DNA from 2 places in the Billgrantia desiderata genome. Region 1 is predicted to be linked to the other one. Evidence: predicted binding sites of a transcription regulator. Region 1 holds the regulator's gene; the other holds the start of a gene.
What was found. Region 1 encodes sigma-54, which starts transcription at its own class of promoters, with help from an activator protein. Its sites were predicted from a motif close to TGGCACNNNNNTTGCTNT; they were not measured.

Region 1 (14,677 bases):
AGGACTTCGCCATGTCGCACCCGGGCGGCAGCCTGGGCAAGCGCCTGCTGCTGCGCGTCGGCGACCTGATGCACCAGGGCGACCGGCTGCCCCGCGTACCGCTGGGCAGCCCCCTGCGCGACGCCCTGCTCGAGATTACCCGCCAGGGCCTCGGCTTCACCTGCGTCGTCGATGAGCAGAATCAATTGATCGGTGTCTATACCGACGGCGATCTGCGTCGCACGCTCGATCAGCACCAGGATCTGAGCCGGCTGACGGTAGACGACGTCATGACCCGTCCCGGCAAGCGCATCAGCGCCGACGTGCTGGCCGCCGAAGCGGTGCGCGTGATGGAAGACAACCTGATCACGGCGCTGGCCGTGGTCGATGACGAAGGCCACCCGATCGGTGCCCTGCACATGCACGACCTGCTGCGAAGCGGCGTGATCTGACTTCACTCTGACAAGGAGAGCCCATGGCGCTCGCCACCTCGACCCTCGACCCGCGTCTGCTCGACCGCTTGCGCAAGATTCGCCTGCTCGCCCTGGACGTGGATGGCGTGCTCACCGACGGGCGGCTTTACTTCCAGGCCGACGGCGTCGAGATCAAGGCGTTCCATACCCAGGACGGCCTGGGCATCAAGCTATTGCGCCGCGCCGGACTGCAGGTTGCCTTCATCACCGGCAGGGAGTCGCCCATGGTCAGCCATCGCGCTGCCGCCCTGGGCGTCGACCACGTCTTTCAGGGCTGCGAGGACAAGCTCGCCACGCTGCGCGAGCTGTGCAATCGCAAGGGCTTCGAACTCGAGCAGGTCGCCTTCTGCGGTGACGACCTGCCCGATCTGGCGCCCATTCAACGCACCGGTGTCGGCATCACCGTGCCCGGCGCCCCGCCCTACATCCGTGCCCTGGCCGATCACGTGACCGAGCGCAGCGGCGGCCATGGCGCAGTGCGCGAGATCTGCGATCTGCTGCTCGAGGCGCAGGGGCATCGCGACGCCCTGATCGACACTTACCTGCACGGCAAGCGCTGAGGTCGCCCCGCCGATGCTGCGTCGTCTGCCGCGCCCCTCGTTCCGTCTCTGGCTGTTTCTGCTGCTGCTGGCGCTGGGCGGCCTGATCACCTGGCTGGACCCATGGCAGCCCCCACCCCCCGGCCCGGTACCCACCGACGAAGCCGGCGAGCCCGACTACTTCCTTGAGCAGGCCCGCCTGACGCGCTTCGATATCGAAGGCCGCGCTCACCAGCGGCTGGAGAGCCCGCGCCTGGTACACACTCCCCACGACGACGTGACACGCGCCGTCACGCCGCTGGCGCACCTGATCGACCGCGAGGGCCGGCTGTGGGTGGCCAGCGGCCAGGAGGGGCGGCTCGGCCCGGGTGGCAACCCGCTGACGCTTACCGGCGACGCCCGTCTCTTCGCCCCCGAGGAGCGCTGGCAGCTCGACACCGAGGTGCTGCACTACGACGCCAACGTCGGACACGCCTGGAGCGATACGCCGGCGCTGCTGCAGCAGCCGCCGCAGCACATGCGCGGCGAACGTTTCGACGCCTGGATCCATGACAACCGGGCACGATTGACCGACAATGTGCGCGGCTATCACCCCCCGGAAGGCGCTCAGCCGGGACAGGCCGACCCCGTCACCCTGGAGGAACTCACGCCATGAAGCGATGCAAGCCGTCGACGCCTCGCACGCTGCTCACCCTGGCATTGATCGGCCTGGCATGGAGCCCTGCCGCGAGCATGGCCCAGCAGCGCGACGCCGATCAGCCCATTCATATCGAAGCCGACCGGCTCGATCTCGACGACGTTGCCGGCACGGCGGTCTACACCGGCGACGTGGACATTCGCCAGGGCACCATGCGCATCACCGGCGACCGCGTCGAACTCCGGCGCAATGCGGCCGGTGAGCTTTCCCGCGCCACGGCCCGCGGCGAGCGCGCCTACCTCGAGCAGCAGCCCGATCCCGACCAACCCGTGGTACGCGGCTGGGGACGCACCGTCATCTATCACGCCGCCGAACGCCGCGTCGAGCTGATCGACCGTGCCGAGCTGCACCAGGGCGGAGATACCTTCGATGGCGGCTATCTCGAGTACTTCCTCGACCGTCGCGTGGTCCAGGCCCGCGCCGAGAGCGAAGGCGTCGAAGGACGCCAGCGTATCCGCATGACCCTGCAACCGGAGCGCTGAGATGGCGATGAAGACCCTGCACGCCCGCCACCTGGCGAAGAGCTACAAACGCCGGCGCGTGGTGCACGACATCAGCCTCTCCATCGAGCAGGGCTGCGTGGTGGGGCTGCTCGGCCCCAACGGAGCCGGCAAGACCACCTCGTTCTACATGATCGTGGGCCTGGTCAAGGCCGATGCCGGCAACGTCTGCATCGACGACCTCGACCTCTCGAAGAGCGCCATGCACGAGCGGGCCAAGGCGGGCATCGGCTACCTGCCGCAGGAGGCTTCGATCTTCCGCAAGCTCTCGGTGGCCGACAACATCATGGCCATCCTGGAGACCCGCAAGGATCTGGATCGACAAGGGCGTCATCAGCGCCTGGAGCAGCTGCTGCAGGACTTTCACGTCACGCACATCCGCGACAACCTCGGCATGAGCCTGTCGGGCGGTGAGCGGCGGCGCGTGGAGATCGCCCGCGCGCTGGCCACCGAGCCGGCCTTCATTCTGCTGGACGAGCCCTTTGCCGGCGTCGATCCGATCTCGGTGGGCGAGATCAAAGGCATCATCCGCCAACTCAAGGCCCGCGACATCGGCGTGCTGATCACCGATCACAACGTCCGCGAGACGCTGGATATCTGCGATTCGGCCTATATCGTCGGCGACGGTCAGATCATCGCGGAAGGCGATGCCGAGGCCATTCTGGCCAACCGTCGGGTAAGGGAAGTCTATCTCGGCGAAGACTTCCGTCTATAGCAGCGCCCCTGCCCATAGCGCATTCCGACCCAACAAACAAGAGCATGATCTTACATTAAAATTCCCTAACGGGCATGAATATTGCCGATGGCATGCTTATTGCAGCTCTGCGCTCTTGCAAGTGATCGTCGGCCAGTCTAGGGTAGAGTCTTTCCGGCAGATGAGCCCATTATTCTCATGGCCATGAAAGCATCCTTGCAACTGCGAGTCGGCACTCAGCTGACCATGACCCCACAGCTGCAGCAGGCCATCGCGCTGCTGCAGCTCTCCACCCTGGACCTGCGCCAGGAGATCCAGCAGGCCCTCGAGTCCAATCCCATGCTCGAGCTCGACGACGGCTTCGGCGAACAAGCCGTCAGCGAGCCCCAGAGCGACGACTGGGCCAGCGAAATTCCCGGCGAGCTCTCCACCGACAGCGACTGGACGGATACCTATCCGGATCATGGCAGCGGCGCCGGCGGCGCCACCGGCGAAGGCCCCGATTTCGAACGCCAGGCCGCGGGACAGACGCTGGCCGGCCACCTGATGTGGCAACTGGCGATGATCGATGTGAACGAGCGTCAGCGGCAGATCGCCGAAAGCCTGATCGATGCCGTCGACGGCACCGGCTACCTGACCCAGCCGCTGGAAGAGATCCGCGACGGCCTGCGTCGCCAGGGCCTCGAGGGGCTGCCTACCCGTGAGGTCGAGCAGGTGCTGCTGCGCCTGCAGCAGTTCGAACCCACCGGCGTGTTCGCCAGGGACCTGCGCGAATGCCTGATGCTGCAGCTCGCCACCCTGCCCGACGATACGCCCCTGCTGCCCCAGGCACGCCGCCTGGTGCGCCAGTTCCTCGAAGCCCTGGCCGCCGACGACCGTCGCCTGCTCAAGCGGCGCCTGAGCCTGGACGACGAGGCCCTCGACGACGCCATTGCCCTGGTGCGCTCGCTGAACCCGCGCCCTGGCAGCGCCTATGCCGAGGTCGGCAGCAACTACATCACCCCCGACCTGGTCGCCTATCACGACGAGTCCGGCTGGCGCGTGGAGCTCAATGCCGAAGCGCTGCCACGCCTGCGCATCCAGCCCGACTACGTCGCCCTGGTGCGCCGCGCCGACAAGAGTCAGGACAACCAGTTCCTCAAGGATCACCTGCAGGAAGCCCGCTGGTTGATGAAGAGCCTGGCCAGCCGTAACGACACCCTGCTGCGAGTGGGGCGCGAGATCATGGCCCGCCAGATCGACTTCCTGGAGCAGGGCGAGGAGGCGATGAAGCCGCTGGTACTGGCCGACATCGCCCAGGCCGTGGAGATGCACGAATCGACCATCTCGCGGGTCACGACGCAGAAGTTCATCCACACGCCGCGCGGCGTGTTCGAGCTGAAGTATTTCTTCTCCAGCCACGTTGGCGGCAACGGCGAGGGGGATGCTCACTCCAGCACCGCGATTCGCGCCCGCATTCGCAAGCTGATCGCCGACGAGCCACCGCGCAAACCGCTCTCCGACAGTCGTCTGGTGGAGCTGCTGGCCGACGACGGCATTCAGGTGGCGCGCCGCACCGTGGCCAAGTATCGTGAAGCGCTGGGAATACCTTCCTCGAGCGAACGCAAGCGCTTTCGTTGAACTCGGCGCGCAGCGTTGACGCCGGACAAGAGCGTCGTTCGGAGGGGTTTGCAAGGAGGCAAAAAGGGTTACAATCAAACCACCACTCGAAGGACGAAGGAGCTCGTCATGCAAGTCAACATTACCGGCCATCATGTTGAACTGACCGATTCCCTGCGTGACTACGTGAGCGAAAAGCTCAACCGCGTCCAACGGCACTACGACAACATCACCAACGTGCAGGTCACCCTCTCGATCGAGAAGGAGCGCCAGCAGGCCGCTTGCACGCTGCATGCCGCCGGTGCCGATCTGCATGCCGAAGCCTCCGACCCGGACATGTACGCCGCCATCGATGCGCTGACCGACAAGCTCGATCGTCAACTGGTCAAGCACAAGGAAAAGGCCCAGGCCCGCGCCCAGGGCGCCGGCATTCGCTGAGTTGCCATGACACTGGAAAACATACTGCCCCCTGAGCGCGCGCTGTTCGACGTTCCCGGGGGCAGCAAGAAGAGGGTGCTGGAGTTCTTCAGCACCTTCATTGCGCAGAACACCCCGAGCCTCGACAGCCAGGAGGTCTTCGGCCGATTGATCGGCCGTGAGCGGCTGGGCAGTACCGGCATCGGCAACGGCGTCGCCATCCCGCACGCGCGAAGCCCGCACTGTCACAGCCCAGTCGCCGCCTTCCTCAAGCTGGCCGAGCCCATCGATTTCGACGCCATCGACGGCGAGCCGGTCGATCTGGTCTTCGTGCTGCTGGTACCCGAGGAGGCCGACGACACGCATCTGTCGCTGCTGAGCCAGGTCGCCGGCGTGATGAACGATGCCGAGACCCGTTCGCAACTGCGCAAGTGCGAAAGCCAGCGCGAACTTCACGAGCGTCTCATCGGCGCCATTCGACGACAGTCCTCGGCCTGACCGCCATCCCCAGCCGCTCGGCCAGCCCCTGATCAGGAGAAACGTAATGCAGCTTGTGATCATCAGCGGCCGCTCAGGCTCCGGCAAGTCGATCGCACTGCAGGCGCTCGAAGACATCGGCTACTACGCCATCGACAACCTGCCGGCGATGCTGCTCGGCTCCCTGGTCGATGAACTGCGCGGCTCACCCACGGTACAGCAGTGCATCGCCGTAAGCATCGATGCACGCAATCTTCCTCATGCGTTGGAACGGTTCCCCAGGCTGCTGGAGGAGCTGCGTGCCAAGCAGGTCGACTGCCAGATCGTCTACCTCACCACCGATGCGCGAATCCTGATCGAGCGCTACTCCGCCACCCGGCGCCGGCACCCGCTGACCCGCGACCGGGACATGACCCTGAGCGAGGCGATCGAGACTGAAGACACGACGCTGAGCGAGATTCGCAACCTGGCCGACCTGATCATCGATACCTCGCGGCTTTCGGTCCACGACCTGCGCGGGCGCATCACCGAACAGGTGGCCAGCCATCGCGCCGACCAACTGACCCTCACGGTGGAGTCGTTCGGTTTCAAGGGCGGCGTACCGCTGGACGCCGATATCGTGTTCGACGCGCGCTGCCTGCCCAATCCCTACTGGGACCCGCGCCTGCGCGCGGCGACCGGCCGCGAAGCGAGCATCGTGGAGTTTCTCGAACAGTACCCTCTGGTCCACCAGATGCACGAGGACATCGTCACCTGGGTCGAGCGCTGGCTGCCGGCCTATCGCGACAGCCATCGCAGCTATCTCACGGTCGCCATCGGCTGCACCGGCGGCCAGCATCGCTCGGTGTACCTGGCCGAGCGCCTCGCCCGCCACCTCGCCCAGCAGCAGCCCGACGTGCGTCTGCGCCACCGCGAGCTCGGCATCCATATACCGGTCTCTACCACGCAGGAGATGACCGCAGCGCCATCCGACCGCAAGGAAACCTGAGCGTGCCCAGCCGCAAGCTGACTCTGACCAACAAACGCGGCCTCCATGCACGCGCTGCCACCAAGCTGGTTCAGTGCTGCCAGCCTTTCGATGCACGCGTGTTCGTCTGCCGAGGCGCCCAGCAGGCCGAGGCCACCAACATCATGGCCCTGCTGATGCTCGGCGCCCCGTGCGGCACCGAACTCGACATCAACGCCGAGGGTGCGGATGCGGAAGCGGTTCTCGAGGCCATCGAGGCTCTCTTCGAGGCCCGCTTCGATGAGGATCTTTAGGAATGGCTGCGCTCGGCCATGTGGCGTCGAAGCCCTCTTCGCAGTGCTCATCGGGCTTCGCCTGGTCTGACCATCGCTCGCTCATCCGCGAGCTTTTGCGGTAAGGCCCAATATACGATTCAGCTGCCTGCCACGGTCATCTCGTCGATCAGCCAGCTGCCGGTGTGAATGCTGCCGCGGGTGTCGATGTCGCTGCCCACGGCCTGCAGGCCCTTGAACATCGTCTCGAGATTGCCGGCGATGGTGAACTCCTCGACCGGATACTGGATCTCACCGTTCTCGACCCAGAAGCCAGCCGCTCCGCGGGAGTAGTCGCCGGTCACGCCGTTCACCCCCTGGCCCATCAGCTCGGTCACCAGCACCCCACGCCCCATGCGGGCCAACAGCTCTTCGCGCGCCGCCAGCGGTGCCGCGATCCGCAGGTTGCGGGCGCCGCCGGCGTTGCCCGTGGTCTGCAGGCCCAGGCGGCGTGCGCTGTAGGCCGACAGCATGTAGCTGGCCAGACGCCCCTCTTCGATGAAAACGTTGTCACGAGTCTGCACGCCGTCGTTGTCGAACGGGGAGCTGGCCATGGCACCGCGCTCCATGGGCCGCTCGCCGAGCGTGAACCAGTCGGGAAACAGCCTCTCTCCCAGCCGATCGCACAGGAACGAGGCCTGACGATAGAGCGAACCGCCGGCGATGGCACTCATCAGGTGACCGACGAGACCGCTGGCGACGGTGGCATCGAACATCACCGGCAGGCGCCCGGTGGCGGGCCGACGCGCCCCCAGCCGCTGCAGGGTGCGCTCGGCCGCCTTGCGGCCGACCGACTCGGCGTCGCGCAGTTCACGCGGGTTACGTGCACTGGTGTAGTCGTAGTCGCGCTGCATGCCGCTCGCATCCTCGGCGATCAGCATGCAGGAGAGCGAGTGGCGGCTGCCGCGCTGGCTGCCGAGAAAGCCATGGCTGTTGGCGTAGACCCTCACCCCTTCGCCGCTGGAGAGCGAGGCACCCTCCGACTGACGTATGCCCGCCTCGGCGCGGCCTGCCGCTTCACAGGCCAGCGCCAGCTCGATGGCCTGCTCGGTGCTGAGCGGCCAGGGGTGGTGCACGTCGAGGTCGGGCAGCTCGGTGGCCATCAGCTCGGCGTCGGCCAGGCCCGCGGCGGGATCTTCACCGGTGTAGAGCGCAATGGCCATGGCCTTCTCCACGACCTCGCGGATCGACGCCTCACCGGCATCGGTGGAGGAAGCGCTGCCCTTGTGGCCACGCAGGTAGACGGTCACGGCAATACCCTGATCGCGGGAAAGCTCGACGGATTCCACCTCGCCTTCCCGCACGCTGATGCCGATACCCTGGTCGACGCTGGCCCCTACCTCACAGGCATCGGCTCCCAGGTGTCGCGCCAGCGCCAGCGCCTGCTCGGCACGCGACTCCAGCAGCGCCTGCTGGGCGGCGGCATCGAAAGCCTTGCTCATGTTCATCTCCCTCATCCACCGGCAGCGCCGGTATCCGTTCGTGTCTGTTCCCGCCGCAGCGCGACGGACTGATATACTGCGGTCATTCGACCCTATTCATCACCCGATGGCCAGCCCGAAGCCGGCCCTCACATCACTTGGATGCGGCATGACCCAGGACATTCCCACTTTCTCCGACGAAAGCTCCGACGAACGGCCCAGCAAGTCCCAGCTCAAGCGCGAAATGCACGCGCTGCAGGCCTTGGGCGAACAGATCATCGCCATGACGCCGACCGAGCGCGCCCGCTTCCCGTTGTCCGAGGACATGCTCGCCGCCGTCGAGGAAACCTCCCGCATCCGCTCTCATGAAGGGCGCCGTCGCCACATGCAGTACGTCGGCAAGCTGATGCGGCGCGAGGATCTCGAGGCGATCCAGGCGGTGTTCGACGAGGTCGAGCAGGAGAAACGTCATCGCGACCTGGCCTTCCATCGCCTCGAGAAGTGGCGCGACCGCCTCATCGAGGAGGGCGACGATGCCGTCGAAGCCTTCATCGAGGAGCATCCCGACGTCGACCGTCAGGCCCTGCGCCAGCTGATCCGCAACGCCAAGAACGAGCGTGAGCGGGGCAAGCCCCCGGCCAATGCGCGCAAGCTGTTCCGACTCATCCGCGAGACGGCGGGGCTTTAAACCACTCGCCGCTCGGGACTGGTCAGGCGGCAGGCACGTTCACTCATGAAGCGGTGCCGCCGACGGTGAGCTCATCAAGCTTCAAGGTGGGCTGGCCCACGCCCACCGGCACGCCCTGCCCCTCCTTGCCGCATACGCCGATGCCGGTGTCGAGCTCCAGATCGTGGCCGATCATCGATACCCGTCCCATCGCCTCCGGCCCGTTACCGATCAGCGTCGCCCCCTTGACCGGCGCGGTGATCCTGCCGTCCTCGATCAGGTAGGCCTCGCTTGCCGAGAACACGAACTTGCCCGAGGTGATGTCCACCTGGCCACCGCCGAAGCTGACCGCATAGATGCCGCGGCGAACACTCGAGATGATCTCCGCCGGGTCGTCCTGACCGGCCAGCATGTAGGTGTTGGTCATGCGCGGCATCGGCATGTGGGCGAACGACTCGCGCCGGGCGTTGCCGGTGGGCTGCATGCCCATCAGCCGGGCGTTGAGCTTGTCCTGCATGTAGCCGGTGAGAATGCCGTCCTCGATCAGCGGGGTGTACTGGCCCGGCGTGCCTTCGTCGTCCACGCTCATGGAGCCGCGCCGATCGGCCAGGGTGGCATCGTCCACCACCGTGACCCCGGGAGCCGCCACCCGCTGACCCAGGCGCCCGGCAAAGGCCGAGCTGCCCTTGCGATTGAAGTCGCCCTCGAGGCCGTGCCCCACCGCTTCGTGCAGCAGGATGCCGGGCCAGCCGGGCGCGAGCACCACCGGCATCTGTCCGGCGGGGGCGTCCACCGCCTCCAGATTGACCAGGGCCTGGCGTACCGCTTCCTTGGCAAAGCGTTCGGCGGCGTTGTCGTCACGCAGGCGGGACATGGCGTAGCGCCCACCGCCACCGGCGCTGCCGCGCTCGCGACGGCCGTTCTTCACCGCGATGACGCTGACGTTGAAGCGCACCAGCGGGCGCACGTCCGCCGCCAGGGTGCCGTCACTGGCACGTACCAGCACGACCTCATGAACGCCGGTCAGGGAAGCGCTGACCTGGGTGATGGCGGGATCGGCGGCGCGCGCCACGCGATCGGCCTGTTTGAGCAACGCGATCTTCTCCTCGGCCGATAGACCCGACAGCGGGTCGACCGTGGCGTAGCGCAGCTCTGCGCCGGTCGCGATGCGCGGCGCAACCGACAGGCTGGCGCCGCTGCGCACGATGCCGGACGCCGTGCGGCCGGTTTCCGCCAGGGCATCGGCGGTAATCTGGTTGGAATAGGCGAAGCCGGTCTTTTCGCCGGCCATGGCGCGCACGCCCACACCGCCGTCGATGTTGTAGCTCGCTTCCTTGACTTCACCATCCTCGAGCACCCAGCTTTCGTGCCAGCTGCGCTGAAAGTAGAGATCGGCATAGTCGACGCCCGGGGTCAGCACATGGCCAAGACCTGCGTCGAGCGCCTCGACGTCCAGTCCGCCGGGGTGCAACAGAATCTCCGCGGCGGTATCGAGCAGAGCGGATGAGGATGTCGTCATTCTGCGGTTTCCAAGGTGATGTCGGGCGAGGTCCAGGGACCGCGCACGCGATAGTGAATTCGGGTGACTCGGTCGATGGCGCTGCCGAAGAGTCGATCGGCGATGAACAGCGCGCCACCTACCACCGGCGCACCGGCAATCACCGCCGCAAGCGGCAAACTGCTGCTGACGGGTACTGTGACGCCCAGTCGCTGGTCCAGTTCCCGACGCGAGAGGTCGACGGTGCCCTCCAGCGTGAAGGACGTGGCCGGGCCGTCGATCCTGATGGGGCCGGTCGTCTCCAGTACGCCTCCATACAGGGTAGCAGCCCCGATGACATGATCGAAGGCCGTACCCTGGCCGGTCACGTCGGAAAAGTCCATGCGCAGCCGTCGTACCAGGTTGTCGACGTTGAGCAGACCCACGACCCGCGCCGTGGGAGACTCCAGGTTGACGAAGCGTCCATTGCGCAGCTCCGCCTCGACGCTGCCACGCGAGCGGGCCAGGGCGAACTGCCAGGGCGGCCCCGGCCAGGCCAGTTGACTGCGTACGCGTGTCTCGTTGCTGCGAATCGAGACCGGCTGACCGAGCCGCTCCAGCGCCGTACCCAGGTCGCGCCCATCGAGGTCGAGCCGTGAGCGGGTCAGGCTGTCGCCCGGACCGGCGGACTCCCAGATCACTTCTCCCCGCGCCGAGATCTGCCCCAGGGTGAGCCCCAGTGGCGCCACTCTGAGCCGCTGCGGCGAGCCCTCCCAGTGGGCCGTGAGCGGGCCGATCACCCGGCCCTGATACAGGATCTCCGCCAGTCGCAGCCGGCCGTTGGGTACCTCGCCGACCCAGCCGGGCAACGGCGTCGGGTCCGGCGGCACATCCAGCTCCGCGAGAAGATTGCCGGTGTCTTGCGTCTCGGCGGGCAGCAGGCCGTCCAGCGTCAAACGGTCTAGCGCGATGTCCAGCGGCTCGGCGAGAAAGGGACGATAATCGAGATAGCCCTCGAGCAGATCTCCCCGCAGGCCTATGCGCCAGCCGCCGCCCGTGTGCGGACGCGCTTCGGCCGACATCACGCCCAGGCAATCCTCCGGGCCGACGAGACAGGCGGTGTCCACCCGCAGGTAACGCAGCGCCCCAGGGCCATCACCCCCCGGCGCTCCTCCATCGAGCATCGGTGCCAGCGCCGCGCCCCACTCCACCAGGTCGAGGCGGGATTGGTATATCGTGCCCGACCAGCCCTCCTGCTCGGGCCAACTGGGTGCTTCCGGCAGTCGCCCCAACCAGAACTGGCCCTGGCCTATATCCGACCACGGCAGGCCGCGCCAGCGCAGGCGGGCATCGCCGCCCATTTCCGCTTCCACTCGCTGCTGATCGAGATCGGCCTCGACCCACAGCGGACGACTCTCGCCGGCCGACTTGCCCAGCGGCGACGGCAGGTCGATGGCGACACCCTGCAGGTTGCTGTCGAAGCGGAACGTATTGCGCGTTTCACCAAGCGTGAAGCGCGCCCGCCAGGGCAGACGCCCCGACACCCCACCGGCCAGGGCGGTGGCATCGAAGCGCTGCAGTATCCGCGCCACCTCGGCAGCGCCATCCAGTTCGACACGCCCGGCCAGGGTATCGATGTCGGCATTGATCGGCCCGCCGAACAGGCGCCCTTCCAGGCGCCCCTCGAGCCCGCCGTCGTCATCGCGCTGACGCCAGGCGAGTGGCCCCTTCACATCACTGAGGGGCACTTCCAGCGGCAGGTAGACGAGCCGCTGCATGTCGACGTCGGTCTCGAGGTCGAGCCGAAAGCCGTCGTCCTCTCCCAGCAGGGTGCTGAGCTCGATCCTGCCGCTGGCGCTCCCCTCCCCGCGCCAATCGTCGACCTGCTCCATGCCGTCGACGGGGATGGCGCGCAGGTAGCGGCGTATCCCATCGGCATCGGACGCGAGGTCGCCGATCACGTGCAGCACGTCATCCTCGATGGTGACCCGCCCGTTGCGCCCCAGGACTCCCAGGCTCTCGGCGTGATAGACCTCGGCATCGAGAGTGCCGATACCCGCGGTGAGTCGCCCCTCGAGACCTTCGATCACCGGCCAGCGAGGGTCGAAGGGAAGCCTGCCCTCCTCGATCTCGAGGTCCAGTTGCAGTCGCGGCTCGATGCCGCTGCCGCCACGTCGGAGCGGCAGATGCAGCTTCAGCTCGCCATACGGCACACGGCCGGCCACACCGGCCGCGAGCCAGGCATCGAGTTCCTCGCCCAACACGTCGGCAGGTAGCCAGTCCACCAGCGGACGCTCCAGGGCATCGGCGTTGCGGAAGCGCAAGTCGAGCCCCAGGCCGCCATGCACGCCACCGCCGATCGCCAGGCCGAAACCGCCCTCCACTTCAGCCCCCTGCCAGCCGGCCATGAGATTTCGTCCACTGACGAAGGTGCGCGGCCCCTCGTAGGTCCAGCGCACCTCGCCGCTGGCATGGGAGAGTTCCATCGGCGCCGGATAGAGCTCTGGCACCTTGAACGCGGGGTCACCGACACCGACGAACTCGATTCGCCCCGAGAGATCCCGCGCTTCGACCCAGGCATCGAGAGGTCCACCGCCCGGCACTTCGTCCCACGGCTCCACCTCGACCCGATGCAGCGCGGCCTGAGCCAGCCAGTGGCCGTTGCGCCGGCCCACGCCCAGTCCGGAGATCAGCCCGCGAGGCTCCAGGGCGTCGATGGTGCGCACCAACCCTTCGGGAAGCAGAATGCGTTCGCGCCAGGCCGCCAGCGACGCCAGCTCGAACTGGCTGGTGGTCAGCCACCAGCCCTCGTCGTCGTCGTAGCGCATGTGCCAGAAGTGCGGCAGCGCCGGCTGTCGCTCGTCTGCGAGCTCATGCGGCTCCGCCCAGTCGGCAGCCGCAGCGTCACCCTGCAGCCACGCCTCCCAGCCTTCGTCGTTGCGCAGCCACTGACCGCGGGCTCTGAGCGGCTCCAGCACGATGGGTTCGTCGTCACGCCGCAGCACCAGCCGCGGCACGTCGATATCCAGCCGCGCATCGGCCAGCGCTCCACGATGCCAGCGACCCCAGAGGGTGACGTCACCGCTGGCGTCCTCCAGGCGCAGGGGGTCGTCGAGGGTGAACACCTCGACCAGATCGATCAGCGTGTCGAGCTTCATGTCGGCCTGGAGGGCGGCGCTGAAATCGCGGAATCCGGTGGGTCCGGGGAACACTTCCAGCACGGCCTGCAGCGTGGCCTCTTCCTGCCCCTCGAGATGCACTTCGCCCTCGAGATGGGCACGCCGCTCGTCGCCGGTGAGCAGCAGGCGCGGCGCGAGCATGTCGACCCGCCGCTCGCGCCCGTGCAGCACCAGCCTCACGTCCTCCACCCAGGCGCGCTGTCGCAGCAGCAGCCCGACCCAGAAGTCGAGCCGCTCGAGATCGAAATCGCCTTCGAGAAGCTCAGGAGGAATCCTGGCGGGATCCGGCCAGTGCCAGCCGCCCTGCTCGTCCTGATAGAGGTGAAGCGTGAGCCCGCGGAGACGCGCATCCGCGACCACGGGCACACCGGTGCGCAGGCTGGCTGCGGTATCCAGCCGCAGTTGCGCATGCTCGACTTCCAGCAGCGGCAGGCCGGCTTCCCCCGGCAGCGTGCTCATGGTGAGCCCGCCACCCGTCATCACGGGGTCGAGCCGGGCCAGTCCGGCGTCGAATTCACGCAGCTCTACCGTTGCCCCCGTACGCGCCTCCAGCAACCGCTCGACGCGCGGCGCCAACTGGTCGACCTGGGTGAGCGCCAGCCGCAGCGCCACCAGCAGCACCGCGACCAGGGCCAGCAGCACGGCCAGCAGGGTGAGACTCCAGCGGCCTACCTGACGCAAAGGATGCATCGGCCGCTCACATCAGCACGATGTCGTACTGCTCCTGGGAATAGTGCGCCTCGACCTGGAAACGAATCGTCTTGCCTATGAAGGCCTCCAGATCGGCGACCGCAGCCGATTCCTCATCGAGCAGCCGATCCACCACCGGCTGGGATGCCAGCACCATGTAGGTTTCGGCGTTGTAGGCACGCTCCTCGCGCAGGATCTCGCGAAAGATCTCGTAGCACACCGTCTCGGCGGTTTTCAGGGTGCCCCGCCCACCGCAGGTGGGACACGACTCGCACAGGGTCTGCTCGAGGCTCTCGCGGGTGCGCTTGCGGGTCAGCTGCACCAGCCCCAGCTCGGTGACCCCGGTACACTTGGTCTTGGCATGATCGCGCTCCAGCGCCTTCTCGAGCACCCGCAGCACCTGGCGCTGATGCTCCGGGTCCTCCATGTCGATGAAGTCGATGATGATGATGCCGCCCAGGTTGCGCAGCCGCAGCTGTCGGGCGATGGCGTTGGCCGCTTCGAGATTGGTCTTGAAGATGGTCTCTTCGAGGTTGCGGTGCCCCACGTAGCCGCCGGTGTTGACGTCGATGGTGGTCATCGCCTCGGTC
Region 2 (14,677 bases), on a different contig from region 1:
GACTCCACCAGCACCAGCTCCAGGCCTGGATGCCGCTCCTGCAGTTCGTCGATGGCGGCGAGGTTCATCGAGGCATCCTCGCGGATCGCCGTGTGCGGGCAGCCTCCGGTCTCCACGCCGAGAATGCGGTCGGCCGGCAGCGCCTCGTGGCGCAGCAGGAAGTCGGCATCCTCGCGGGTGTAGATGTCGTTGGTCACCACGGCGATGTCGTAGTGGTCGCGCAGCGCCAGGCACAGCTGCTTGAGCAGGGCCGTCTTGCCGGACCCCACCGGGCCACCGACGCCGACGCGTAGGCAATGTGTCATCTTTGTCTCCTTGGCCACCTTAGCGGCACTGTGTATGTCGACAGGCACCAGACCAGTTGCTGCCGAATCCACCTCACGCGATCGCTGGGGCGATGGCCGAGACGACGCGGGCGATCTTCATGGATGAAGATCGAGGAAAGCCGGCACAGGGATGTGCCGTCTTTCCGACCGCGGGAGTCCGGCCGGAGCGCCAGGGTTTCGAGCGCGTGGTGTGGTGAGCGCAGCGGACTGGCTGGCTGACCATCGCAATCAACTCCGAAAAAGCCTCGAGTACTGCGTTTCGTGCAACGCGCTGGCCAGCGCCAGGCCGGGCAGCGCAGGGCCGAGTTCGTCGTCCTCGAGCACGAGCGCCTCGTCTACCGCGGCGACCAACGCCGGGCGCAGCCGCTCGACCAGGCGCTGAGCGGCGGTATGCCCCAGCGGCAACGCCTTGCAGGCCACCGCCAGCTGGTTCTCGAGCCAAGCCCAGGCAAAGCCGAGCATGGCCTGGCGCGGCGCCACCCCACGTACCTGGGCGGCCCAGGCAAACACCGTCACGTAGCCCGCCCCTGCCGGCAGCGCGGGCGACTCGACCGAACGATCAACGGGCAGCAACCCCAGGCTGCCCAGCAGCCGCGCCAGCGAGGCACCCAGGCGCGAATCCTCGGCGGCCAGCTCGGCGGTTTCGCGGTTGGCGGCAAGCCAGCCATCCCATTGAGCGATCGCCTCGGTGTCCCGCTCTGCCCAGGCCCGCTGCAGGCGCGCCAGCACCGGCAGCTCGCAGCGGGTCAGGCCGTCATCAAGCACGCCGGTCAGCCAGTCGCCGAGGCTCGCCTCGTCCTTTACCCAGCCCAGCTCGAAGGCGCTCTCAAGGCCCTGGGAGAAGGCGAAGGCGCCGATCGGCAGCGCCGGGCTGACCAGTTGCAACAGCCCCAGCAGCGCCAGGTCGTCGCCCTGGGCCGTGACCGCCGCGGACGCTGCCTCACGGGGCATGGTGATGCCCATGGCTGTGGTCGTGGCTATGGTCGTGGCTGTGATCATGAGCATGGTCGTGGTCATGACCATGAGCATGTGAATGGCCCAGCTGGTTGTAGGCGCCCGGCTCGGGGTCGAAAGGCGCCTCGTGCCGCTCCAGGCTCGCCCCCAGCAGCTCGGCCAGCTCCTCCAGGACGTGATCCGGCGGGAAGCGTACGTAACCACCCCGCCAGTCCTCACCCAGTGCCAGTTGCACGTGGCGATTGCCAAGGTGGTAGGCGAGCCGTGCCAGGGGCAAGCCCGCTTCGACCCGCGCGGTCACCACCGGCTCGTCGGCAGCCCTGACCCGCACGATCTCGCCACTCTCGGCGCGCAGCCCCTCGCCATGGCGCAACACCGGGCCACGGTCGAGAAACAACCCCAGATCGCGACCGGAGTCGCTGACCGCCTTGAGCCGACCGCGAATACGCAGCTCATAGGGCAGCGTGAGGGTGTCGCTGGCCTGGCGCCCCTCGATGGGTCCCAGACGTTCGATCAGTTTCAGCATTGCGATTGCCTCGTTGAATTCAGGCCCTGGGCCATGCCGGTGACAGACCGCACCCCGCCGAACCACCTCGCGCGACCGCTGGCAGTCCGGGCGAGACGATGCGGGCGATCTTCATGGATGAAGATCGAGGAAAGCCGGCACAGGGATGTGCCGTCTTTCCGACCGCAGGAGTCCGACCGGAATGCCAGGGTTTCGGGCGCGTGGCGTGGTGAGTGCGGGGTTGCGAGCATGGCACCATCCTCGAAGGCTTCAGAACAGGTGGTAGCGCTGCGCCAATGGCAGCTCGGTAGCCGGCTCGCAGGTCAGCAGCTCGCCGTCACAGCGCACCTCATAGGTCTGCGGATCGACGCTGAGCTCGGGGCAGGCGTCGTTGAGCTTCATGTCGCTCTTGCGCACCCCGCGCACGCTCTTGCACGCCACCAGTGGGCTCGCGAGCCCCAGCCGCTCGCCGACGCCGGCGTCCAGCGCCGCCTGGCTGACGAAGCTCACGCGGCTCTGGCTCGCCGCCCGGCCGAAGGCACCGAACATGGGACGGTAGTGCACCGGCTGCGGCGTGGGGATAGACGCGTTGGGGTCGCCCATCGGCGCCGCCGCAATCATGCCGGCCTTGAGGATCAGCGCCGGCTTGACGCCGAAGAAGGCGGGGCTCCACAGCACCAGGTCGGCCAGCTTGCCCACCTCGATGGAGCCCACCTCATGGGCGATGCCATGGGTGATCGCCGGGTTGATGGTGTACTTGGCGATGTAGCGCCGGGCGCGAAAGTTGTCGGCGCCGAGCGCCTCGTCCTCCGGCAGCAGGCCGCGCTGCACCTTCATCTTGTGAGCGGTCTGCCAGGTGCGGCACACCACCTCCCCCACCCGCCCCATGGCCTGGGAGTCCGAGGCGATCATCGAGATCACCCCCATGTCCTGCAGGATGTCCTCGGCAGCGATGGTCTCGCGGCGAATGCGCGAGTCGGCGAAGGCCACGTCCTCGGGAATGTTGGGATCGAGGTGGTGACACACCATCAGCATGTCGAGATGCTCGTCGATGGTGTTGATCGTGTAGGGTCGCGTCGGGTTGGTCGACGACGGCAGCACGTAGGGCTTGGAGCAGGCGATGAGAATATCCGGCGCGTGACCGCCACCGGCGCCCTCGGTGTGGTAGGTGTGGATGCCACGCTCCTTGAAGGCAGCCAGGGTGTCCTCGACGAAGCCCGACTCGTTGAGCGTGTCGGTATGGATGGCGATCTGCACGTCGTAGCGCTCGGCCACGCTCAGGCAGGTGTCGATGGAGGCCGGCGTGGTGCCCCAGTCCTCGTGCAGCTTGAGGCCGATGACGCCCGCCTCGATCTGCGCTTCCAGCGCCTCGGGCAGGCTGGCGTTGCCCTTGCCGAGCAGGCCGATGTTCATCGGCAGCTCGTCCACCGCCTGCAGCATTCTGCCGATGTGCCAGGCGCCCGGCGTGCAGGTGGTGGCATTACTGCCGGTGGCAGGTCCGGTGCCGCCGCCGAGCATGGTGGTGATGCCGCTCATCAGCGCCTCCTCCACCTGCTGGGGGCAGATGAAGTGGATGTGAGCATCGATTCCGCCGGCGGTGAGGATCTTGCCCTCGCCGGCGATGATCTCGGTGCCGGGGCCGATGACGATCTCCACGTCGGGCTGGGTGTCCGGGTTGCCCGCCTTGCCGATGGCCGCGATTCGGCCCGCCTGGATGCCGACATCGGCCTTGATGATGCCCCACCAGTCGAGGATCAGGGCGTTGGTGATCACCGTGTCCATCACCGTGGCGTCGGCGCGCTGGCTCTGGCCCATGCCGTCGCGGATCACCTTGCCGCCGCCGAACTTCACCTCCTCGCCGTAGTGGGTGGCGTCGCGCTCCACCTCGATCCACAGCTCGGTGTCGCCCAGACGCACTCGGTCGCCCACGGTGGGGCCGTACATGTCGGCATAGGCCTGCCGGCTGATCTTGTTAGGCGTGCTCATGACGGGTCTCCATTCGCTGCGTCGCCGGATGACGATTTGCGCGCGGGGGCGGGCGCGATAGAGAGCGGGCCCATCACCTCACCGCGGAAGCCGTAGATGTGACGGCTGCCGGCAAAGGGGATCAGCGTGACTTCACGGGTCTGGCCCGGCTCGAAGCGAATCGCCGTTCCCGCCGCCACGTCCAGGCGAAAGCCGCGCGCCTTGGCACGGTCGAAGACCAGCGCCGGGTTGGTTTCGGCGAAGTGATAGTGGGAGCCGACCTGGATCGGCCGGTCGCCGGTATTGGCCACCTCCAGCGTGATCCGCTCGCGCCCGGCGCAAAGCTCGATCTCGCCGTCCTTCAGCTGATACTCACCAGGAATCATGGATGGCTCCTTACACAATGGGTGAGTGGACAGTCACTAATTTGGTGCCGTCGGGAAAGGTGGCCTCGACCTGCACCTCGTGCACCATCTCGGCTACCCCCTCCATCACATCGTCGCGGCCGAGGATCTCGCGGCCGTAGCTCATCAGCTCGGCCACGCTGCGCCCGTCGCGCGCGCCTTCCATGATCTCGAAGCTGATCAGCGCCACGGCCTCTGGATAGTTGAGCTTGAGGCCGCGGGCCCGGCGTCGTTCGGCCAGCTGGGCGGCGGAGAACAGCAGCAGCTTGTCCTTGTCTCTCGGGGTCAGTTCCATGCGTCTCTCCTGGTGAGTCAGGTGAACCAGATACGGGGCGGATGAGCGGGCACACCGATGAGCAGCGGCCTCAGGCAGGCCCAGGCCTGCCGGCAGATCTCCCAGGCTTCGTTGCGTTCATGGCCCAGGTAACGCAGCAGCAGTACGCCGTGGCGCACGGTCACCGCCCAGCGCGGGCTCGCCGCGAGCGCCTCACGCAGTGCCTCGATGGCGGCGGTTTCGTCACTGAGACCCACGGCCCATAAAGTGGCCTGTACGCTGGCGCCGCCCTGCCCCCAGCGGCCGGTGAAGCGCGGGTGAGCCGGATCGAGCGGTTGGCGCTCCAGCCACAGTGGCTTGCCGTCGCGATACAGCCGAAAGCGCTGATCGATGCGCCCCGACACATAAGGCAGTCGGCTCGCCGGCCGGCCCAGCGCCAGTACTTCCCAGCCCAGGCAGCGCGCCCCCGCATCGAGTTCGATGAGCGTCTCCTGCACGCCCCGCGAGCCATCGAAGGCGATGGTCTCCTGGGGCAGCCATTCGAGAATGCCGTGCTGCGATACCTTAAGACTGGTGCGCTGTTCCCAGGCCACGCCGTGGCTGTCGGCCCGGTAGAGCTTGTTGGCGGCAGGCGTGGTCAGCAGCGCATGGGCTTGCGGCTCGACCCGCGCGGCGATGCTCAAGGCATCGCCGCTGACCAACCCGCCGGGTGGATGCAGCAAGTAGACGTGGCAGGCGCCATCTCGCCCTTCCGGGTAGAAAGGCCGCTGCACCCGTAGCGGGCCGCGGTGGCGCGCCTCGACCATACGCGTATGCCCATCGCGGCAGTCGAAGCCGAGCGTCAGCGACGCCGCCCAGTGACGCTCGGCATCGAAGCGATGGCCGGAGTGCGTCGCTGGCTTGGCGAAAGCGGAGTTGGCGAAAGCGGTCATTGGCGGCTCGTGGCATACATATCTGACCAACCCTTCAGCAAGGGTCGTACCAGCTTGGTGAATCGCCCCAACTCGCTTTTATAAACAACACCTTATAAAAAATCGGCGAGCCGCAGCCACGACTCACCGACTCCTTTTGGTGCGCCAGTTCGGCGCTTTTGCACCAACCTAATGCACCATTTTCGTTCGCAGCACCCTTCTGGTGCGGGCATCGCCACAGTCGCCCTATACCGTCAGGTGTTCCTTGATCAGCGCATCGGAGAGTTCTGCGATCTCACCCTTGGCTACCGGCCTGCCGCGATCCATGATCACGAAACGGTCGGCGTACTTGCGTGCGAAGGGCAGCTTCTGCTCCACCAGCAGCACGGTGAGACCGTCCTCCTCGATCAGCTTACGAATCACCTCGCCGATCAGGGTGACGATATTGGGCTGAATGCCCTCGCCCGGTTCATCGAGGATCAACAGGCGAGGCTCGATCACCAGGGCACGGCCGATGGCCAGCTGCTGCTGCTGGCCGCCGGAGAGATCCCCGCCACGGCGGTGCTTCATCTCCTTGAGCACCGGAAAGAGCTCATAGATGCGCTCCGGAATGGTGCGCCTGCCGTCGCCGCGAGCCGCCAGACCGGTGCGCAGGTTCTCTTCCACGGTGAGCAAGGGGAAGATCTGCCGCCCCTGGGGCACGTAGCCGATTCCCAAACGCGAGCGATCCTCCACCCGCCGCTTGGTCAGCTCGACATCGTCGGCATAGCGAATGCTGCCGGAGGAGACCTTCACCTCGCCCATGACGGCCTTCATCAGGGTGGTCTTGCCCACCCCGTTGCGGCCCATCACGCAGGTACACTTCCCGGCTGGCACGGCCAGGTCGAGATCCCACAGAGTGTGGCTCTCGCCATAGAACTGGTTGAGCTTGTCGATCGCCAGCATCAGAGCGTCTCCTCTTCGGCTTCGGCACCCAGGTAGACTTCGATCACCCGTGGGTCGCTGGAGACCTGATCCATGCTGCCCTCCGCCAGTACGCTGCCCTGATGCAGCACCGTCACCTTGCGCGCGATGGAACGCACGAAGCCCATGTCGTGCTCCACCACGACAACGGATTGCTTGCCGGCAAGCCCGGTGAGCAGTTCGGCGGTACGCTCCATCTCCTGCTCGGTCATGCCCGCCACCGGCTCGTCCACCAGCAGCAGCCGCGGCCGCTGCATCAGCAGCATGCCGATCTCCAGCCACTGCTTCTGACCATGGGAGAGAATGCCCGCCGGGCGGGCGTGCAGTGCCTTCAGGCCGATGATCTCCAGGATCTCGTCGATGCGATCGCGAATCTCGCCGTTGATGCGGGCGGTGAGCGTGGGCAGGATGCGCTTGTCGGCGGCCATCGCCAGCTCCAGGTTCTCGAACACCGTGAGCGCTTCGAACACCGTGGGCTTCTGGAACTTGCGGCCGATGCCGAGACTGGCGATCTCCGGCTCGTTCATGGTCAGCAGGTCGTGACGGCTGCCGAACCAGACCTGGCCGCTGTCGGGCCGGGTCTTGCCGGTGATGATGTCCATCATGGTGGTCTTGCCGGCACCGTTGGGCCCGATGATGCAGCGCAGCTCGCCGTCGTCGATGGTCAGGTTGAGTGCGTTGATCGCCTTGAAGCCATCGAAGCTGACCGTCACGTCCTCCAGGTAGAGGATCGGCCCGTGCCGCACGTCGACCGGCGACTCCACGGGTACCAGGAAATCGAAGACCCGGTCACGGCTGGCCAGGGAACGCAGAATGCTCATGCCGATGCCTCCTTGCCGGAAAACGAACCGTCACCGTCTCGGCGGCGGCGCAGCCTGAGCGCCAGCAGCCCTGCCACACCCTTGGGCAGGAACACCGTGACCAGCACGAAGAGTCCGCCCAGGGCGAACAGCCAGGCGTCCGGCATTGCCCCGGTGAAGACCGTCTTGGCATAGTTGACCAGTATCGCCCCGATCACCGCCCCGTAGAGCGTCGCCCGGCCGCCCAGCGCCACCCACAGCACGATCTCGATGGAGAACAGCGGCGAAAACTCGCTGGGGTTGATGATGCCGACCTGGGGCACGTAGAGCGCCCCGGCAAGCCCCGCCAGCATGGCCGAGACCGTGAACACGAACAGCTGGAAGCGCTCGACCCGGTAGCCGAGAAAGCGCGTGCGCGCCTCGGCGTCGCGGGTCGCCACGCACACCCGGCCCAGCTTGCTGGTGACGATGGCCCGGCACAGCACGTAACCCAGCGCCAGGGCCACGCCGGTGGCCAGGAAAAGGCCCAGCCGGGTCTCGCTGCTGCGCAGGTTGAAGCCGAGAATCTCGCGGAAGTCGGTCAGTCCGTTGTTGCCGCCGAAGCCCATCTCGTTGCGGAAGAAGGCCAGCATCAGGGCGAAGGTGAGCGCCTGGGTGATGATCGACAGATAGACCCCGGTGACCCGCGAGCGGAACGCCAGGAAGCCGAACACCAGCGCCAGCGCCCCCGGCACCAGCAACACCATCAGAAAGGCGAACCAGGCCATGTCGAAGCCGTACCAGTACCACGGCAGGCTGTCCCAGTTGAGGAACACCATGAAATCGGGCAGCTCCGGGTGGCCGTAGACGCCGCGGTCGCCGATCTGGCGCATCAGGTACATGCCCATGGCGTAGCCGCCCAGGGCGAAGAAAGCGCCGTGCCCGAGGCTGAGGATACCGAGATAGCCCCACACCAGATCCACTGCCACCGCCAGCAGCGCATAGCTCAGGTACTTGCCGAACAAGTTAACGGTATAAGCGCTGACGTAGAGCGGGTGACCAGGCGGTACCGCCACGTGCAGCAGCGTCACCAGCGTCATGGCCGCCAGCAGTACGCCAAGAAAGATCAGCGTCGAGCGCTCGCCGAACGGCCGCAGCAGCCAGAGTCGAGAAGAATCCATGGATCAGCCCTCCGCCGCCCGGCCCTTCTGCGGGAAGAGTCCGCGGGGGCGCTTTTGAATGAACAGGATGATGAACACCAGCACGATGATCTTGGCCATCACGGCACCGGCCCAGGGCTCCAGCACCTGATTGATCACACCCAGCGAAAGGCCTGCCACCAGGGTGCCCCACAGGTTGCCCACACCGCCGAACACCACCACCATGAAGGAGTCGATGATGTAGTTCTGGCCCAGGTTGGGGCCGACGTTGGTGAGCTGGCTGAGGGCCACGCCGGCCAGCCCCGCCACCCCGGAGCCCAGGGCGAAGGTCATGATGTCGACTCGGGTGGCGCGAATGCCCATGGAGCGCGCCATGGCGCGGTTCTGGGTCACCGCCCGCACCTCGAGCCCTAGCCGGGTGCGGCGCATGATCAGCATCAGTACGGCGAACACCACCAGGGCAAAGCCGAGCACGTACATTCGATTGAGGGTGAGGGAGAGCGCATCGTTGACGGCAATGGAGCCGCTCATCCACTCCGGCGTGATCACGGTGCGGTTGAGCGGCGAAATGCCGGTGCGCACCAGCTGCTGCAGGATCAGGCTGATGCCGAAGGTGGCCAGCAGCGTTTCCAGCGGCCGCCCTTTCAAGAACTGAATGACGCCACGCTCGATGGCGATACCCGCCAGAGCTGCCACCAGGAAGCCGGCCGGGATCGCCAGGATCAAGGCCAACCCCGGCTGACCGGGCAGCAGTTGCTGCATGGCCCAGGTGGTATAGGCACCGAGCATGATCAGCTCGCCGTGAGCCATGTTGATCACGCCCATCACGCCGAAGGTGATGGCCAGGCCGATGGCGGCGAGTACCAGCACCGAGCCGAGCGAAAGACCGAAGTAGAGCGTCTCGGCGGCGCGGTTGAGCTTGAGCATCTGCTCGATGCCGTTCAATGCCTCACGGGCGGCGTCGGCCACGATCGGATCGTCGCCGTTGGCGGCACGGTTGAGGGCGACGCGTACCCGGGGGTGCAGGCTACCCTGCAAGTCATCTATGGCCTCGAGTTCACCCTGCTCGAGACGGTAGATGGCCAGGGCCTGGACCAGCCGTTCGCGCACCCTGGCGTCCGGCTCTTCTTCGATCACCTCGGCCAGCGGTCCGGCCAGATCGCCATCGACTTCGCCCAGCAGACGCTCGGCAGAAGCGCGGCGCAGCCCGACATCGGCGGCGTAGAGATCGACCACGGCAATGGCGCTGCGCAGCTGGTTGCGCAGCGCATTGTTGATGCCGATACGATCCAGCTCACGGCGCGACATCTGGCCCAGCGGCTCGCCGCTCAGCGCATCCTGTACCGGCCAGTCGCGACCGGTATTGTCGAGCACCACCACGAAGCGGCCGTCGCCGGCGCGCTGCAGGCGCCCGTCGAGCAGCGCCTGCAGCCAGTCGCGGGCGCGGGGATCGTCGCTGTGCACGATGGCCTCGATGGCCCTGCCCTTGGCGGGAAACGAATCGACATCCAGCGCCTCGAGCAGCGTCATGGCGGCAACATCGTCGGCCGGCGCGGCATCCTGCGCCGCTGCGGGGGTCGTCATGGAGAGACCGAGCATCAGCAGGAGGCTCAGAGCGAGAACCAGCAGCCACGAGCCCCGGCTCTGGGAGGTACGTTCATCCTCGGCGGCATCGGTGCCGGCCCTCGCCCCGGCCGTCGCTGGCCCAAGCATGGGGGGGTATCTCATCGGAGCGTTCCTCGGAAACGATAGAGAAGGCGTGCTCCCCCGCTGCACTTGGGCAGCGGGGGCGGGGTACCACTTACTCGGCGAGTGCTGCTTCGGCCTCTTCGGCCGCCGTGCTGCCACCGCAGCGACCGGTGGCGACATTGAAGTTGCCGCAGCGCATCGGCGCCTGCCAGTCGGCCATCAGATCGCGGGAACCCGGCAGGTAATCGGACCAGGCATCGCCGGCAACCGTGGAGGGCGTCTGCCATACGATGTCGAACTGGCCGTTGTCCTGGATCTCACCGATCAGCACCGGCTTGGTGATGTGGTGGTTGGGCATCATCGCCGCATAGCTGCCGGAAAGATTGGGTACCACCACGCCGATGATGGCGTCCTTGATGGCATCGGGATCGGTGGTGCCTGCCTTGCGTACCGCCTCGGCCCACATGTTGAAGCCGATGTAATGGGCCTCCATCGGGTCGTTGGTTACCGCCTCTTCGTCGCCGGTCCACTCGATCCAGGCGTCGATGAAGTCGTAGTTGGCATCGGTGTCAACGCTCATGAAGTAGTTCCAGGCGGCCAGATGACCGACCAGCGGGGCGGTATCGACACCGGTCAGCTCCTGCTCGCCCACCGAGAAGGCGATGACCGGAATGTCACCGGCGTCCACGCCCTGGTTGCCCAGTTCACGGTAGAACGGCACGTTGGCGTCGCCGTTGATGGTCGAGACCACCGCAGTAGGCTTGCCTTCGCTGCCGAAGCGGCGCACCTCGGCAACGATGTTCTGCCAGTCGCTGTGGCCGAAGGGGGTGTAGTTGATCATGATGTCGTCGTCCGCCACACCGTGCTCTTCCTTGAGGTAGGCCTCGAGGATGCGGTTGGTGGTACGCGGATAGACGTAATCGGTGCCGAGCAGCGCGAAGCGCTCGATGCCCATCTCGTTGATCAGGTAGTCCACGGCGGGAATGGCCTGCTGGTTGGGGGCCGCCCCGGTGTAGAAGACGTTCTCGGAAGACTCCTCGCCCTCGTACTGGACCGGATAGAACAGCAGACCGTTGAGCTCCTCGAACACCGGCAGCACCGCCTTGCGCGATACCGAGGTCCAGTTGCCGAATACCACGTCCACCTGGTGCTGTTCGAGCAGCTCACGCGCCCGCTCGGCGAACAGCGGCCAGTTCGAAGCCGGATCGACCACCACCGCTTCGAGCTGACGTCCCAGCAGACCGCCCTGCTCGTTCTGCTGGGCAATCAGCATCTCCACTGTGTCTTTCAGGGTCGATTCACTGATGGCCATGGTGCCGGACAGCGAGTGCAGGATTCCCACCTTGATGGGGTCCTCCTGGGCCAGTGCCTGACTGGCAGAGCCGAGGGAAACCGCTGCCATCAGGGCCAGGGTGGTGGAACGAAGCGGGAAAGACATGATGCGTCGGGAAGCGTTCAAGCGAACCTCCTTGCGCCCTCTGAGAGAGGGACTTGTTGTGAAGGTCATGTGCAGCCGACATTGGCCACACAGCACTAGGCCTCCTGTCTCTGCAAAGCGTGCGCCATCATGCGGCAAGTGCTGAAAAGTCTTTGGATAACGGATGGTTAAGTAAAGCAAGAAAAGAATAATTTACCGTTTACGCACCTCAGACGTGCAGCTTTGGGCGCCATGAACGCGCCGCGACGGAGCGGCTGCACCACCACGAAGCACCATGGCAGTGCAACGGGAAAAAGCGGAAACGAAAGCGGGGGCGCCGATCGCTCGGCACCCCCGTTTCAAGGCAGGAAGGTTCAGGTTATCAAACGCTGCGGCGTGCCATTACGCGCTTGATCAGCGGCAGAGTCAGTGACAGCGCGGCAATGATCAACAGCCACATGGAGATCGGCTTGTCGATGAAGATCGACCAGTCTCCTCCGGAGATCTGCAGCGCCCGGCGCATGGACTCCTCCATGATGTCGCCGAGAATCAGCGCCAGGATCAGCGGCGCAGCCGGGAAGCCGAACAAGCGCATGCCCAGCCCCAACAGGCCGAAGCCGAGCAGCAGCAGCAGATCGAAGACGCTGAAGCTCATGCCGTACACCCCGATCATGCAGAAGATCAGGATCAGTGACAGCAGCAGCGGCCGCGGCAGGTCGAGGATCTTGGCGATCAGCGGAATCAGCGGCAGGTTGAGCACCAGCAGGAAGATGTTGCCCAAGTACATGCTCGCCACCACGCCCCAGAAGACGTCGGGACGATCCACCAGCATCGCCGGGCCGGGCGACACGCCCATTACCAGCAGCGCGCCGAGCAGCACCGCAGTAGAACCGGAACCGGGCACGCCCAGGGTCAGCAGCGGCACGAAGGAACCGGTACAGGCGGCGTTGTTGGCCGACTCCGGCGCCGCCACGCCCTTGATGTTGCCCTTGCCGAAGGTGTCACCGTCCTTGGCCAGACGCTTCTCCATGCTGTAGCCGAGGAAGGAGCCGATGGTGGCACCGGCACCCGGCAGCACGCCGGTGAAGAAGCCCAGGATGGAGCTGCGGCCAATGGGCGGGGCGATCTGCTTGATCTCCTGCTTGGAGAGCTTGAGCGAACCGATGGCGTTACGCGGCTGCTCCTTGCCGCCACCGCCCTTGAGCAGCATGTAGAACACCTCGGCCAGAGCGAAGATACCCAGCGCCACGACCAGGAACTCGATGCCGTCGAGCAGATGCACCGTGCCGAAGGTGAAGCGCTCGGTGCCGGTCTGCAGATCGATGCCCATGATTGAGATCATCACCCCGACCACGGCGGCGATCAGCCCCTTGACCAGCGACTTGTCGGACAGCGATACCACTGCAGTAAGACCCAGTACCATCAGCGAGAAGTACTCGGCCGGGCCGAAGCTCACCGCCACCCGCCCGAGCAAAGGCGCCACCATCATCAGGAAGATGATCGAGACGGTGCCGCCGATGAAGGAGGCGTAGGCGGCAATGGCCAGCGCCTTGCCCGCCATGCCCTGCTTGGCCATCGGGTAGCCATCGAAGGAAGTCGCTACCGTACCTGCCACACCAGGGGCATTGAGCAGGATCGACGAGGTAGAGCCGCCAAAGATCGCGCCGTAGTACACCCCCGCCATCAGAATCAGGCCCGAGGACGGCTCCATGCCGAAGGTCAGCGGAATCATCAGGGCCAGGGCGCTGATCGGCCCCAGTCCCGGCAGCATGCCGATGATGGTCCCGGCAAAGACACCGGCAAAGACGTAGAGGATATTGATCGGCTCCAGCGCGATGCTGAAGCCGTACATCAGATTGTTGAAAGCTTCCATGGGCTCACTCTCCGGCCAGTCAGATCGGCAGCACGCCGGTGGGTAGGTAAACGCCCATGATGCGCGTCATGGTCAGATAGAGCCCCAGCACCACGCCCAACGCAGTGGCCAGGTTGACCCAGTGGCGGCGATAGCCGTAGTAGGCGGCCAGGCCGAAGACCAGGGCCACGGAGCTGAGCACGAAGCCCACCGGCACCAGGATCAGGGCATAGACCGCCAGCGCCACCGCCGTGACCGCCACGCGGGACCAGGGCCGCAGCAGCAGCGGCAGCCGCTGCTCTTCGGGATCGAGCTCATCCGGTACGTCCTGAGCCTTGGGTTTCTCGAGAAACAGCAGCACCGAAAGCCCCAGCAACGTGAAGCCAAGCACCTTGGGGAAGAGGTCGGAATCGATCGGGCGCGGCAACGGAAATGAGGGAATCTGCCAGGCCATGGCCAGATAGCCTACCGACAGCAGCGCCAGCAAGAGAGCAATGACCTGGTTGGAGTTGAGTCGTGTCATGGGATTCGGTCCCGGGCTACCGCCGCGTGAGCAGCGCCCAAGTTCTTGGCGTTCGAGAATGCCCGGACCTCGCTAGGCGAGGCCCGGACCCGGGAAGCGAAAATCGCAGAAGCGTGGTGGGTTATTCGCCCAGCAGACCGAGGTCGCCCAGAATGGTGCTGAACTGCTCTTTCTGCTCATCGAGGAAAGCGCCAAACTCCTCGCTGTCCTGATAGGCATCGATCCAGCCCAGCTGCTCGCGGGCCTGCTGCCAGCCGTCGGTCTCGAGCATCTGAGCGAACAGATCCTCGTAGTAGGCCACCGCCTCCGCCGGCATGTCCGGGGTGCCCATCACACCGCGCCAGATATCGAAGGTGTAATCAATATCCTGCTCCTGGTAGGTCGGCACCTCCGCCAGAGCACCACCCAGACGCTCGGGGGCAGACACGCCCAGGGCGCGGATCTGGCTGTTCTCGCCAAGCTGACCGGAAGCCTCGCCGGCGCCGGTGATCACCGCTTCCACGTGACCGCCCATCAGGCTGGTCATGGCTTCACCACCACCGGAGAACGGGATGTAGTTGACGTCTGAGGCGTTCAGACCCGCCGCCGCTGCCAGACCGGCCATGGAGATGTGGTCCATGGAGCCCGGGGCGCTACCGCCACCGACGCTGAGCTGGGGATTCTGCTCCATGGCTTCGATCAGCGACGGCAGATCCTCGTAGGGCGAGTCGTTGCGTACCAGCACGATGGAGTAATCGGTGATCAGCCTGGCAATCGGCGTGAAGCTGGTGTGGTCGTAGCGGGATGCGCCGGCCAGCGGCACCAGAATGATCGGCGGGCTGGTGGCGAACAGCTTGTGCGGGTTGCCGCTGTCACGGGCGATCTGAGCCCAGGCCACCGCACCTCCGCCGCCCGGTACGTTGATGGCACCGAAGCTGCGCTCGGCCAGACCCTCTTCCTGGATGACGCGGGAGGT

Region 2: the regulator sigma-54 is predicted to act here: its motif matches at 5,395-5,412, upstream of C4S71_RS00070 (urease accessory protein UreD).

The regions. Positions count from the first base shown of each region.
Region 1 is NZ_FNVC01000002.1:122,401-137,077, reverse strand. Features, by position in the region: gene C4S71_RS02970 (KpsF/GutQ family sugar-phosphate isomerase) at 1-431, shown strand, start outside; gene C4S71_RS02965 (KdsC family phosphatase) at 455-1,012, shown strand; gene lptC (LPS export ABC transporter periplasmic protein LptC) at 1,026-1,646, shown strand; gene lptA (lipopolysaccharide transport periplasmic protein LptA) at 1,643-2,170, shown strand; gene lptB (LPS export ABC transporter ATP-binding protein) at 2,178-2,903, shown strand; gene C4S71_RS02945 (RNA polymerase factor sigma-54) at 3,081-4,502, shown strand; gene hpf (ribosome hibernation-promoting factor, HPF/YfiA family) at 4,611-4,919, shown strand; gene ptsN (PTS IIA-like nitrogen regulatory protein PtsN) at 4,926-5,396, shown strand; gene rapZ (RNase adapter RapZ) at 5,443-6,363, shown strand; gene C4S71_RS02925 (HPr family phosphocarrier protein) at 6,366-6,635, shown strand; gene pmbA (metalloprotease PmbA) at 6,755-8,095, opposite strand; gene yjgA (ribosome biogenesis factor YjgA) at 8,244-8,762, shown strand; gene tldD (metalloprotease TldD) at 8,806-10,260, opposite strand; gene C4S71_RS02905 (YhdP family phospholipid transporter) at 10,257-14,087, opposite strand; gene rng (ribonuclease G) at 14,095-14,677, opposite strand, start outside.
Region 2 is NZ_FNVC01000001.1:5,270-19,946, reverse strand. Features, by position in the region: gene ureG (urease accessory protein UreG) at 1-305, opposite strand, end outside; gene C4S71_RS00095 (urease accessory protein UreF) at 555-1,289, opposite strand; gene ureE (urease accessory protein UreE) at 1,267-1,806, opposite strand; gene ureC (urease subunit alpha) at 2,056-3,771, opposite strand; gene C4S71_RS00080 (urease subunit beta) at 3,768-4,136, opposite strand; gene C4S71_RS00075 (urease subunit gamma) at 4,147-4,449, opposite strand; gene C4S71_RS00070 (urease accessory protein UreD) at 4,467-5,360, opposite strand; gene urtE (urea ABC transporter ATP-binding subunit UrtE) at 5,586-6,284, opposite strand; gene urtD (urea ABC transporter ATP-binding protein UrtD) at 6,284-7,123, opposite strand; gene urtC (urea ABC transporter permease subunit UrtC) at 7,120-8,262, opposite strand; gene urtB (urea ABC transporter permease subunit UrtB) at 8,266-9,840, opposite strand; gene urtA (urea ABC transporter substrate-binding protein) at 10,043-11,332, opposite strand; gene C4S71_RS00040 (tripartite tricarboxylate transporter permease) at 11,730-13,220, opposite strand; gene C4S71_RS00035 (tripartite tricarboxylate transporter TctB family protein) at 13,240-13,722, opposite strand; gene C4S71_RS00030 (Bug family tripartite tricarboxylate transporter substrate binding protein) at 13,844-14,677, opposite strand, start outside.